Desulfatitalea tepidiphila: one gene and its partner. The protein of the gene in region 1 interacts with the protein of each later gene in a pairwise test. Links are inferred from orthologs where the notes say so. Each region holds a gene or a part of one and is shown in the gene's direction. Other genes may lie near its edges.

Evidence for each region. Proteins that work in one complex are often made in the same cells at the same time.
Region 2: the proteins of DFT_RS23370 (region 1) and mrdA interact in binary tests that used the Escherichia coli proteins (3 or more experiments, as listed by UniProt). The link is inferred for Desulfatitalea tepidiphila from one-to-one orthologs.

What each region holds. Positions count from the first base shown.
Region 1 is NZ_BCAG01000006.1:750,558-756,528, forward strand. The notes cover bases 1,518-4,581. They hold DFT_RS23370 (penicillin-binding protein 1A), read left to right. Parts: upstream 1,518-1,878; coding sequence 1,879-4,284; downstream 4,285-4,581. Other genes in these bases: hisI (phosphoribosyl-AMP cyclohydrolase), read right to left, coding at 1,518-1,642; DFT_RS23375 (PAS domain S-box protein), read left to right, coding at 4,297-4,581. Outside these bases: DFT_RS23355 (pyridoxal phosphate-dependent aminotransferase), read right to left, coding at 1-368; hisG (ATP phosphoribosyltransferase), read right to left, coding at 385-1,260; more of hisI, read right to left, coding at 1,262-1,517; more of DFT_RS23375, read left to right, coding at 4,582-5,971. UniProt on the Escherichia coli protein: Cell wall formation. Synthesis of cross-linked peptidoglycan from the lipid intermediates.
Region 2 is NZ_BCAG01000003.1:2,284,617-2,290,459, reverse strand. Bases 1,962-4,897 are described here. They hold mrdA (penicillin-binding protein 2), read left to right. Parts: upstream 1,962-2,484; coding sequence 2,485-4,311; downstream 4,312-4,897. Other genes in these bases: rodA (rod shape-determining protein RodA), read left to right, coding at 4,311-4,897; DFT_RS14770 (hypothetical protein), read left to right, coding at 1,962-2,282. Outside these bases: DFT_RS14780 (rod shape-determining protein), read left to right, coding at 1-941; rod shape-determining protein MreC, read left to right, coding at 961-1,773; more of DFT_RS14770, read left to right, coding at 1,770-1,961; more of rodA, read left to right, coding at 4,898-5,417; DFT_RS14755 (bactofilin family protein), read left to right, coding at 5,493-5,843. UniProt on the Escherichia coli protein: Catalyzes cross-linking of the peptidoglycan cell wall. Responsible for the determination of the rod shape of the cell. Is probably required for lateral peptidoglycan synthesis and maintenance of the correct diameter during lateral and centripetal growth.

The sequences.
Region 1 (5,971 bases):
TAGTGGGGGTCTGACAGGATCACTTCGTCACCGGCCTCGAGCAGGGCGGCGCAGGCCATGAAGATGGCCGGCGAGCTGCCCGCCGTGACCACGATCTGATCCGGGTCCACCGTCACGCCGTACTTTTCGTGATAATCGCCGCAGATCGCCTCGCGCAAAGCCGGCAACCCCAGGCTGTGGGTGTAGTGGGTGAACCCGTCGGCCATGGCCCGGCAGACGGCCTCGGTCACACATGGCGGTGTGTCGAAGTCCGGCTCGCCCACTTCAAGGTGGACGATGTCGATGCCCCGGGCCGCCATCTCGCCAGCCTTTTCCAGCACATCCATCACGATAAAGGGCGTCATCTCGTCGACGCGCTTGGCAACCATAACCTTTTCGGCCCCCTTACACGACCTTGTTCAACGGATATTCGATGATCCCTTCGGCGCCGGCCTTGAGCAATTTGGGAATCAGATCGCGCACCACTTGGGTATCGACCACGCTCTCCACGGCAAACCACTCGGACTGATAGAGCGGAGACACGGTGGGGGCGTTGAGGCTGGGCAGCAGGTTGACCACGGTCTCCAGATTCTCCCCGGATACGTTCATCTTCAGGCCTACCAGCTTTTCGCCGCGCAGGGCGCCCTGCAGCAGCAGGGCGATCTGTTCGATCTTTTCCCGTTTGGCCGGGTCCTTCCAGGCTTCGTGGTTGGCGATAAGCTGGGTGTTGGTCTGCATCAGCTCGTAGATGATGCGCAACCCGTGCGCCTTGATGGTGCTGCCCGTCTCGGTCACCTCGACGATGGCGTCGGCCAGCCCGGAGACCACCTTGGCCTCGGTGGCGCCCCAGGAGAACTCCACCGACACATCGATGTGGCGCTCCTTGAAAAACCGCTGGGTGTAAGCCACCAGTTCGGTGGCGATCTTTTTGCCGGCCAGGTCCTCGAGCGTCTTGATGCCGGAATCGTAGGGCACGGCCAGCACCCAGCGCGCCGGGCGCGAACTGACCTTGGAATAGACCAGGTCGTCGACCACGTGCACATCCGAGCGGTTTTCGGCGATCCAGTCCTTGCCGGTCAAACCGGCGTCCAGGGTGCCGTTTTCGACATAACGCGACATCTCCTGGGCCCGACAGATGGCGCAGTCGATGGTTGCGTCGTTGATTTCGGGAAAATAGCTGCGCCCGTTCACATCAATGGTCCAGCCGGAACGCTTGAACAGCGCAATGGTGGCGTTCTGCAGGCTGCCCTTGGGAATACCGAGTTTCAATGGGAGTGACATCTTATTTATAGACCTCCTTGGGGTCGAACACCGGTTCGCCGACCACTTCGACATTTTGATCCTTGTCTACACGTTTGAAAAAGCAACTCCTGTGGCCGGTGTGGCAGGCCGCCCCGCCAACCTGCTCGACCTTGAGCACCACTGTATCATCGTCGCAATCGATGCGGATCTCCTTGACCAGTTGCACATTGCCCGACGTCAACCCTTTGGTCCAGAGGGTCTGACGGGTACGGCTGTAAAAGGTGGCCTTGCCCGTACTCAGGGTGGTCTCCCACGCCTCGGGGTTCATGAAGGCGACCATGAGGACCTCGCCGGTCTGATGGTCCTGAACCACCGCCGGTACCAAGCCGTCCATTTTTTTGAAATCAAGCACTGCCTTCATGTCCACCTCCTCGCCTGTGAGATCATATGCGATAATAAAAACAGGTCAAGTACCGATTATTGCGGACAGAGTCAAATTTTTTTTCGGTTAGCGCATTGGATGGAACATTTTTTGAACAGCTTGCCGTCACCCTCCTTTTTTGATAAGTTCAACAAATTTCAATCTGTATCGGAAGGCGGCGCCTCGGGGCAATTGCGGGAACGCGGTCGCATGGGGCGCCGATCAGGTCAACCCATATGGCAAAACCCGTCAGTACCTCGCAGATTTTAAAAAAGCGGGCACGCAAACAAAACGGCAACACCTGGTCCAGGATCATCAAATGGTCCCTGTGGTCGGTCTTCCTGCTCATGCTGGTGGCCGGCGCCGCCACAGTGGGCATCTTCTTCTATTTAAGCCGGGACCTTCCCAAGATCTCCACCTTGAAGGATTATCATCCGTCGATCGTCACCACGGTTTTGTCTGACGACAACCGCAAGATCGCCGAATTCTACCGCGAACGGCGCATCGTGGTCCCGCTGGAAGATATTCCCCTTCAACTGCGACAGGCCTTTATCAGCGCCGAGGATGCCCGCTTTTACAAACACCGGGGCATCGACGTGTTCAGCATCGTGCGCGCCTTTTTCAAAAACCTGGAAGCGGGCGCCATCGTTCAGGGCGGCAGCACCATCACCCAGCAGGTCACCAAAAGTTTTCTGCTGACCCCGGAACGCAGCTATGAACGTAAGATCAAAGAGGCCCTGCTGGCTTATCAGATCGACAAGACCTTCAGCAAAGACGAAATTCTCTATCTTTACCTGAACCAGATCTACCTGGGCCATGGCGCTTATGGCGTCGAGGCCGCGGCCGAAAATTATTTCGGTAAACCGGTGAAAGACCTCAACTTGGCCGAATGCGCCATTCTGGCCGGTCTGCCCCAGGCGCCGAGCCGCTATTCGCCGTTTCACTATCCCGAGCGGGCCAAGCAACGACAGATCTATGTGCTCAACCGCATGGTGGACGAAGGCTACATCACCCAGATCGAAGCCTCCGAGGCCATGTCGGTCCAACTGGACATCCACCCGCGCCGCAACTGGTACCTGGAGCAGGTACCCGTATACACCGAGGACATCCGACGCTACGTGGAGAAAAAGTATGGCGAGGAGACGCTCTATCGCGACGGGTTGAAGATCTATGCGGCCGTGAACATCGAAATGCAGAAAGCGGCCCGCGCGGAGATTCAAAACGGGCTAAAGGAGCTGGATCGCCGGGAGGGTTACCGTGGCCCCCTTGAGAAGCTGAGCCCCGACGAAATCGAAGCCTTTTCCCAGGAGTTGCTCAAAGAGTTCGCCGAAAAGCCTCCCGAAAAGGACGCCAGCATCCGAGGGGTGGTGATCGATGTGGACGACAAGGCCGGACGCGTGACCGTGCGCATGGGAGACCGGCGCGGCGTGATCCCATTCGAAAAGATGCGTTGGGCGCGCAAGCCCAACCCCGACGTCTCCTTTTTCGCGGCCCGCCTCACCCGTCCGAGCCAGGCGCTGTCCGTGGGCGACGTGATATTGGTCGAACTGGTCGAGCACGATCCCAAGACGGATCTGTGGCAGCTGAATCTCGACCAGGTGCCGGAGGTTCAGGCGGCCCTGGTGTGTATCGAGGTCGGCACCGGCCTGGTCAAGGTGATGGTCGGCGGTCGGGACTTCATGGAGAGCCAGTTCAACCGCGCCACCCAATCGCGCCGCCAGCCAGGTTCGGCCTTCAAGCCGATCATCTATGCCGCCGCCCTGGACCGGGGCTACACGCCGGCCACCACCATCATCGATTCGCCCATCGTCTTCGAAGACGAAGAACACGATTTCACCTGGAAGCCGAAAAACTACGGGAAAAAATTCTACGGTCCGACCCTGCTGCGTGAGGCGCTGGCCCAGTCGCGCAACGTCGTCACGATCAAAATCATGCAGGATATCGGCATCGACTATGTGATCGACTATGCCCGCAAACTGGGCATCGAGTCGGATCTGAGCCGGGACCTATCCATTGCCTTGGGCTCTTCGGGCGTGTCCCTTCTGGAAATCGTCAAGGCCTATTCGGTCTTTGCCAATCAGGGCTATCTAGTGGAACCCGCATTTATTACCAAGATCGAGGATCGCGACGGCAATGTCCTCGAAGAGATGGATCCGGTCCGTAAACAGGTGATCGAACCGAGCACCGCCTATATCATGACCAGCCTGATGGAAGGCGTCGTCAAATTCGGCACCGGCCAACGGGTCAGGGCGCTCAAGCGTCCGGTGGCCGGCAAGACGGGCACGACCAACAACTTGTTCGACGCCTGGTTCGTGGGCTACACGCCACGCTTTGTTACCGGCGTCTGGGTCGGCTACGACCAGGAGCGCTCCATGGGCAAGGGTGAAACCGGCTCACGGGCCGCCAGTCCGATCTGGCTTGGATTCATGCAGCAGATCCTCAAAAATGAACCGGTACGTATTTTTCAAGTCCCCGAAGGCGTGGTGTTTGCCAAAATCGATGCCGATACGGGCCTGTTGCCCATCCCGGAATCCAAGCACACGATCTTCGAGTGTTTCAAGGAGGGCACCGTGCCGACCGAATCCACGCCCAAACCGGGCACGGTGACCGCACCGGATCAGTTTTTCAAACTGGACATGTAAAACAATCCGTTTATGGGCCTTCGCCACATTCTCATGGTGCTCTCGCTGCTGGCGTTTCTATCCGCTTCGGCCGGCGGTGTGCTTTACTACTCGGCCCTGCGCCGGGCCGCCTTCACCGAAGCCGAGCAGGGGGCGGCCACGCGGACCCAGTTGATCCATAAGAGCATCACCTCGTTTCTTTCCGAACACCACAACACCATCGTCACCCTGGCCGGCCTGCCGGCGCTGCAGGAGGCCCTGCTGATCGACACCCCCGATGCCCTGTACCGCGGCAACGTGATGCTCGACCATTTCGCGGCCACCCTCAACGCCGACGTCTGCTACCTGATGAATCGCGATGGGATGACCGTCGCTTCGAGCAACCGCAGGGAGGTCGACAGCTTCGTCGGCCAAAACTTCCGCTTCCGCCCCTATTTCCAGCAGGCGATCAGGGGGGGGCACGGCACCTATCTGGCCCTGGGCGTCACCTCCGGCAAACGCGGCGTGTACCATGCGTATCCGGTCTATTCCGATCCCGAGGACAGGCCGATCGGGGTGGCGGTGATCAAGTCCTCCATCGAAATCATCGAACAAGAACTGGGGCTGCCTGCGGAGGACATTGTCCTGGTCATCAACGAGGCCGGCGTGATCTTTATCTCCAATCGGACCGAATGGCTATTCCATCTCGCCTGGCGTCTGTCACCCGAACAACTCCGGGATCTGCGCGAAACCCGGCAGTTCGGGCCGGGACCGTGGGAATGGACCGGCCTCATCCGAAACGATAACTATGTCACCGATCGCAACGGTCAACGCTATTTGATCCATCGGGCCGACATCGACCGCTTCGCCGATTGGCATATTCTTTATCTGCGCAACACGCGCGCCATCTCCCAATCGGTCTCCGGACCGCTGCTGAGCATCGTGCGCCCGGTGGCCCTGCTGCTATCGGTCCTGATCGGCATATCGGTATTGGTGCTCTATCAGAAAGCCAGCCGCGAAATTCTTCGTCGCCGCACTGCCGAACAGGCCCTGCGCCAAAGCGAAAACCGCTACCGCTCGCTGTATCACCACACCCCGGCCATGCTGCACTCCATCGATCGGCAGGGCCGGCTGCTCAGCGTCAGCGATTTCTGGGTGGAGACCACCGGCTACAGCCGGGAAGAGGCCCTGGGCCGGCCGCTCACCGATTTTCTGGCGCCCGAATCCCGGCAATACGCTGCCTCGGTGAGCCTGCCGCAGTTTTTCAAATACGGCCATGTCAAGGATGTGCCCTACCGGCTGATCAAAAAAAACGGCGAAACCATCGATATCCTGCTGTCGGCCATCGCCGACCGCGGCCCGGACGGCACCATCCAGCGGTCCCTGGCGGTCTCCATCGACGTGACCGAACGCAACCGGGCCGAAGAGGCGCTGCGCATCGCCAAAGAGGAACTGAGCCGCTATTCCAAGGAGCTGGAGCAGCAAGTTCGCAAGCGTACCAGTGAAATCACGGCCATCCTTAAATATACACCGGCGGTGGTCTACATGAAGGATACCCAGGGACGTTACCTGCTGGTCAACTCGCGTTTCGAAAAGCTGTTCGGGGTGACCAGCGCCGAGGTCCGGGGCAAAACCGACGACGAACTCCTGCCCGCCGAAGTGGCCCGGCAATTCAGCGCCAACGACGAACAGGTCCTGACCACGGGCGAATCCCTGCATGTCGAAGAGC
Region 2 (5,843 bases), on another replicon or contig:
TTCTGAGCGAACCATCGGTCGTTGCGGTTCGCACGGACAGTCGTTCGAGAAACCGGGTGCTGGCGGTGGGCTTGGAAGCCAAAAACATGCTGGGGCGCACCCCAGGCAACATCGTCGCCATCCGTCCGATGCGCGATGGCGTTATCGCAGATTTCGAGGTGACCGAAGCCATGTTGCGGCACTTCATTCAAAAAGTGCACAACCGTAGATCGCTGGTACGCCCGAGGGTGATTATCGCTGTTCCCTCTGGCATTACCCAGGTGGAAAAGAGGGCTGTCCGTGAATCTGCCGAATCGGCCGGTGCAAGGGAAGTATTTTTGATCGAAGAGCCGATGGCGGCTGCCATCGGTGCGAATCTTCCGATTACCGAGCCTACCTGCAACATGGTCGTGGATATTGGTGGCGGAACCACGGAGGTGGCTGTGATCTCCCTGGCCGGGATCGTGTACAGCCGGTCACTGCGCGTTGCCGGCGACAAGATGGACGAAGCCATCATTCAATACATTAAACGGAAATATAACCTGCTGATCGGCGAGCGAACCGCGGAAATCATCAAGACCTCCATCGGCAACGCCTATCCAGACCCGGACAAAGTCGAAACCATCGAGGTCAAAGGCCGTGACTTGGTTTCCGGTATTCCCAAAATATTGGCGATCGACTCTGAGGAGGTCAGAATGGCCATCTCCGAACAGATCGATGCCATTGTGGAAACCGTCAAGATTGCGCTTGAACAGACACCGCCTGAATTGGCCGCAGACATCGTTGACCGCGGCATCGTGCTGACCGGTGGCGGTGCATTGCTTAAAAACCTCGACAAGTTGTTGCGCGAAGAGAGCGGATTGCCGATTACGACCGCTGACGACCCTTTGGCCACCGTTGCCTTAGGCTCCGGCAAGGCTTTGGATTGCATTGAAATTCTTAAGCAAGTGGTGATTTACTGACTCAATGTTTTCCAAGCAAATGGCGATCATAATCGGTTTCATCGTATTGGTCACACTCAGCTTTACGATGTTGTCGCTGAGCAGTCGACAGCCTTACCCCGAACACGGCACCGGGCGGTTCGCCATCGCCCTGGTCGCCCCTTTTCAAAAGATCATCAGCCATTCGTCGAGATTCTTGCGTGACATATGGGAGCACTACTTCTTTCTTGTCTCCGTTGCTGAGGAAAACGAACGATTGCACAAAGAGGCGCAAACGGCATTTGCCCTTGCCCATCGCAACGAAGAGTTGATGCAGGCCAACGATCGACTGAGGCAACTGCTCAACCTGGACGAGGAGCTGCAACTACCGACGGTCGCCGCTCAGGTGGTCGGCAAGGATCCCTCTCCATGGTTTCAAACCATCCTGGTGGACAAAGGGCGTGAGGACGGCGTGGAGATTGGTTTCCCTGTGATCAACCCCCAGGGGGTGGTAGGCCTGATCGTGGATTCGACTGCTCATTACGCCAAAGTGATGCTGATCACCGATCCGAATAGTGCCGTTGACGCGGTGGTGCAAAAGAGCAGGGCCAGAGGCATTATCAAGGGAGGTACCTCCGGGTATTGCGTATTTAACTATGTCTTGCGAAAATACGACGTTGAGGTTGGAGATAGCATCATTTCTTCCGGCATGGATGGCGTCTTCCCCAAAGGAACGCCTATCGGACGGGTTGCCGAGGTCCTGAAGGAAGAGGCGGGTATTTTTCAGGATGTGACCGTGACGCCGTTTGTGGACTTCGAGCGCCTCGAAGAGGTTTTGATTGTTCCCACCAAAACATTGGTCGATCCGCTATGACCGTTTTGTTTTACATCATGGTTTCTTTGTGTCTGGTGCTCGTTAAAACGACCCTGATACCCGGAATGCCCTTGTTTGAAAAGTTTTACGATTTACTCATTCCCATTCTCATTTACCTGAGTTTTTTCAGGACTAAACTCGAGGGCGTGCCCATCGTTCTTTTCTTCGGTTTTATCATAGATAGCCTCTGTGGCGGTCCCATGGGATTGTACTTAATCATCTATTTGTGGATCTATATCGGAATGCGCTGGGCCGCTCGGTTTTTTTATACCGGCAGCGTTTTTCTCCTTTCTCTCGCAGTGGCCATCGGCGTGGCCTTCGAGAACGCAATTTTGCTGATCTATATGGCATTTCTGGCCCCCAGTGCCAGTATTCCCGTAGATGCATTAGAAACCGTGGTGTTGCAGATCCTTTGGGCACTGGTCACAGGACCGGCCATCTTGGTGATTATCGGATGGGCCCAGAAGCAGTTGGATTCGTGGAACGCAAAAATATTCGTCGATCTTTAAGTAGTGTCTGTCCACAAATAGGCAAATTGGACCGAGATCAAGGCGCACGAAAAATTTAACCGCAGGCATATGGCTGATATTCCGAGGATTAAATTTTTCGCGCAACGCAGATATCGGGACAATTGGACATTGTGGATGGGCACTAAGTAGAACTAAAAGCCGCTCGAACAGCGGAACGATACCATAAAGATTTACCCTAATAATGCGTAACTATCTTGAAAGCGTCGACACTGATTGGTTCAACCAGCGCCTGGTCGGTGTCCTCGTGGCCGTGGTGTTGGCATTTACCGTATTATCCATTCGGCTTCTTTACCTCCAATTGTTTGAGGGCAGAGAACTACGGCGATTATCGGAAATCAACAGCATCCGTCTTCAAGATATCGATGCGCCGCGCGGCATGATTTGCGATCGAAACGGAACAACGGTCGTGGACAATCGGCCCGCTTTCAATGTCTATATCATCCTCAAGGATGCCAAGCCCATCGATGAGACGGTGGCCCGCTTGGGGCAGTTGTTGAATGAATCTCCGGAAACCCTGATGGCCACTATCCAGGAAAACCGCAAGCGAGGTGGTTACACACCTGTTCTGCTGCGAGAAGATATCGGTCGCGATACCATGGCCGCCATCGAGGTCCATAAATTCGAGTTGCCCGGAGTCCAGGTGCGTGTGTCGCCTCGGCGGCATTATATCTATGACACGCATGCGGCCCATCTGCTCGGTTACATGGGTGAAATCAGCCAGGAAGAATTGCAGGGGTCACCGTTCGACGATTGCAAGGGAGGAGATTTTATAGGAAAATTTGGAATTGAGAAAGCATACGAGGCCCATTTGAGAGGTAAGCGAGGCGGCCGCCAAGTGGAGGTCAACGCCACCGGTCAAGTGGTGCGTGTGCTTAAAACCGTACCGGCTCAACCGGGTCAGAATATTTTCCTGACCATTGACGAAGAGCTGCAAAAGAGGGCCGAAGCATTGTTGCAAGACCGCGTCGGTGCTGCTGTTGCCGTTGAACCCGATACGGGACGGATTCTGGCCATGGCCAGCAGTCCAGCCTTCGATCCCAATCTATTTGTAACCGGCATGACCCGCGACCAGTGGAATGAATTGGTTTCCAATCCCTTCAGGCCGCTCGAGAACAAAGCCACCCAAGCCGAATATCCACCGGCATCGACCTATAAAATCGTGACCGCCCTTGCCGGTTTGGAAGAAAAGGTGATCGATGCCAAGACGACCTTTTATTGTCCCGGTTTTTACAAGTATGGCAACCGCGCGTATCGATGCTGGAAAAAATCCGGGCATGGTGAGGTCGATTTGGTCAAAGCTCTGGCCGAATCGTGCGACGTCTATTTTTACCAGGTCGGTGAGGCGTTGGGGGTCGACCGTATGGCCAAGTACGCCCGCGCCTTTGGGCTGGGTGCAGCTACCGGGATTTCCCTGGACCGGGAAGGCAAAGGGTTGATACCCACCAGTGATTGGAAGAAAAAACGGTTTGGTGTTCCCTGGCAGGGAGGTGAAAACCTTTCCATCGCCATCGGACAGGGATTCAATTTGGTAACCCCCTTGCAGATGGCCTCCTTAGCGGCCGCCGTGGGAAACGGGGGCACCCGGTATTCGCCGTATGTGATTGAAAAGATCCAAACTGCGGACGGGGTGGTGACCTTTCAGAACAGTCCCAGGGAGGATGGAAAAATCAAATTGCATGCGGAAAACCTTGCACTCGTGCGCCAGGCGTTATGGCAGGTGGTCAATGATCCCAAGGGGACCGCTTGGCAATCGCGGATTCAAGGGTTGCATTTCTCGGGAAAGACCGGGACGGCACAGGTGGTCTCCATGCCCAAGGCAAGCGACGGATCATCCGGGGAAATCGATGCACTCCCAAAGGATCACGCCTGGTTTGTCGCATATGCCCCTTCTGAGAATCCGAAGATCGCCATATCAGTGATCATCGAACACGGCGAACATGGCTCTTCGGCGGCGGCGCCTGTCGCCAGTGCATTGATTCAGGCCTACTTGGGAGATAATCAACCATGATGATAGATCGACGCCTGGTGGAGTATTTCGATTGGTGGATGCTGGCGCTTACCGCTGCGATAGTGACCGCCGGCCTGGTCGCCCTTTACAGTGCGGTCAATGCCGGCGGTGGGGGCGGGCAATCGGCTTTGTTTGGGCGTCAGTTGATATGGTATGGACTGGGCATGATGGTCATGATTACGGCCTTCATTATCAATTATAAAAGCTATGAACGGTGGGGCCATCTTTTCTATTTACTGTGCATCGGACTTTTAATCGCGGTTTTGCTGATCGGTAAATATGTGGGAGGCTCCAAGCGCTGGCTCGCTATGGGCCCCATGTCCATCCAGCCGTCCGAGATCGTGAAACTGGCTGTTATCATCATGCTGGCCAAGTATTATGCCCGTGTGGTGCGGCCAGACGGTTTGCAATTGAGGGAATTGGTCACGCCCGTCATCATCATAGCGATTCCGTTTGTTCTGATCGTTCGCCAACCCGACTTGGGAACGGCGATGGTCGTCGCGCTCATAGCAGCTTCCATGACCTTGTATGTCAAAATCAAGCGCGGCACCCTAATTGGGTTGATTGCCAGCGGCACCCTCGCGGTGCCATTGGTCTGGATGTTTCTTAAGGGGTATCAGAAACAACGTATCCTTACCTTCTTGAATCCAGATCGGGATCCTTTGGGGGCCGGCTACCATGTGATCCAATCTAAAATCGCCATTGGTGCCGGAATGATATCGGGCAAGGGATTTCTAAAAGGCTCGCAAAACAGCCTCGATTTTTTACCTGAACAACACACGGATTTCATCTTTTCGGTTTTGGCCGAGGAATGGGGCTTGATAGGGGCCGGTTTCGTTCTTCTCGTTTTCTTGTTGTTGATCACGTGGGGATTACAAACTGCGCAACGCAATCGTGACCCATTCGGTACCATCCTGGCGGTGGGTGTCACCACGATGATCGCCTGGCAGGTATTCATAAACATTGGTATGGTCATGGGATTGTTGCCGGTTGTCGGTGTCACATTGCCATTTTTCAGTTACGGAGGATCATCGGTCATCACCATGATGGCCGGCGTGGGTTTATTGCTCAATGTCAGTATGCGCCGGTTTATGTTTGAGAAATAATTGTTTTAAATTTGCTAAGCACGGTCGGTGGGTGAATTTCAGGTTAACCCCAGAAGGATCGTGACAGGAGGTGATATGCTGAAAAAGGATAAAAAATCCTCAGTCGGGGAATCAACGACCATTTCAACCCTCTTAGGGCGCGATACCGCCATCGAGGGGACTTTGACGTTCAAGGAAACCATCCGTGTGGATGGAAGCATCAAGGGTAAGCTGATCAGCCAGGATGGGACGCTTATTGTCGGCGAGAATGCCCAATTGGATGCGGAAATCATGGTCGGCGTGGCCATCATCCGAGGCAAGGTGACCGGCCGGATGGAGGCCACCCAGCGCATTGAAATATATGCGCCGGCTCAGGTTGAGGGCGATATCAGCGCGCCAAGCATCGCCATTGATTCAGGGGTTGTTTTCAATGGTCACTGTGCTATG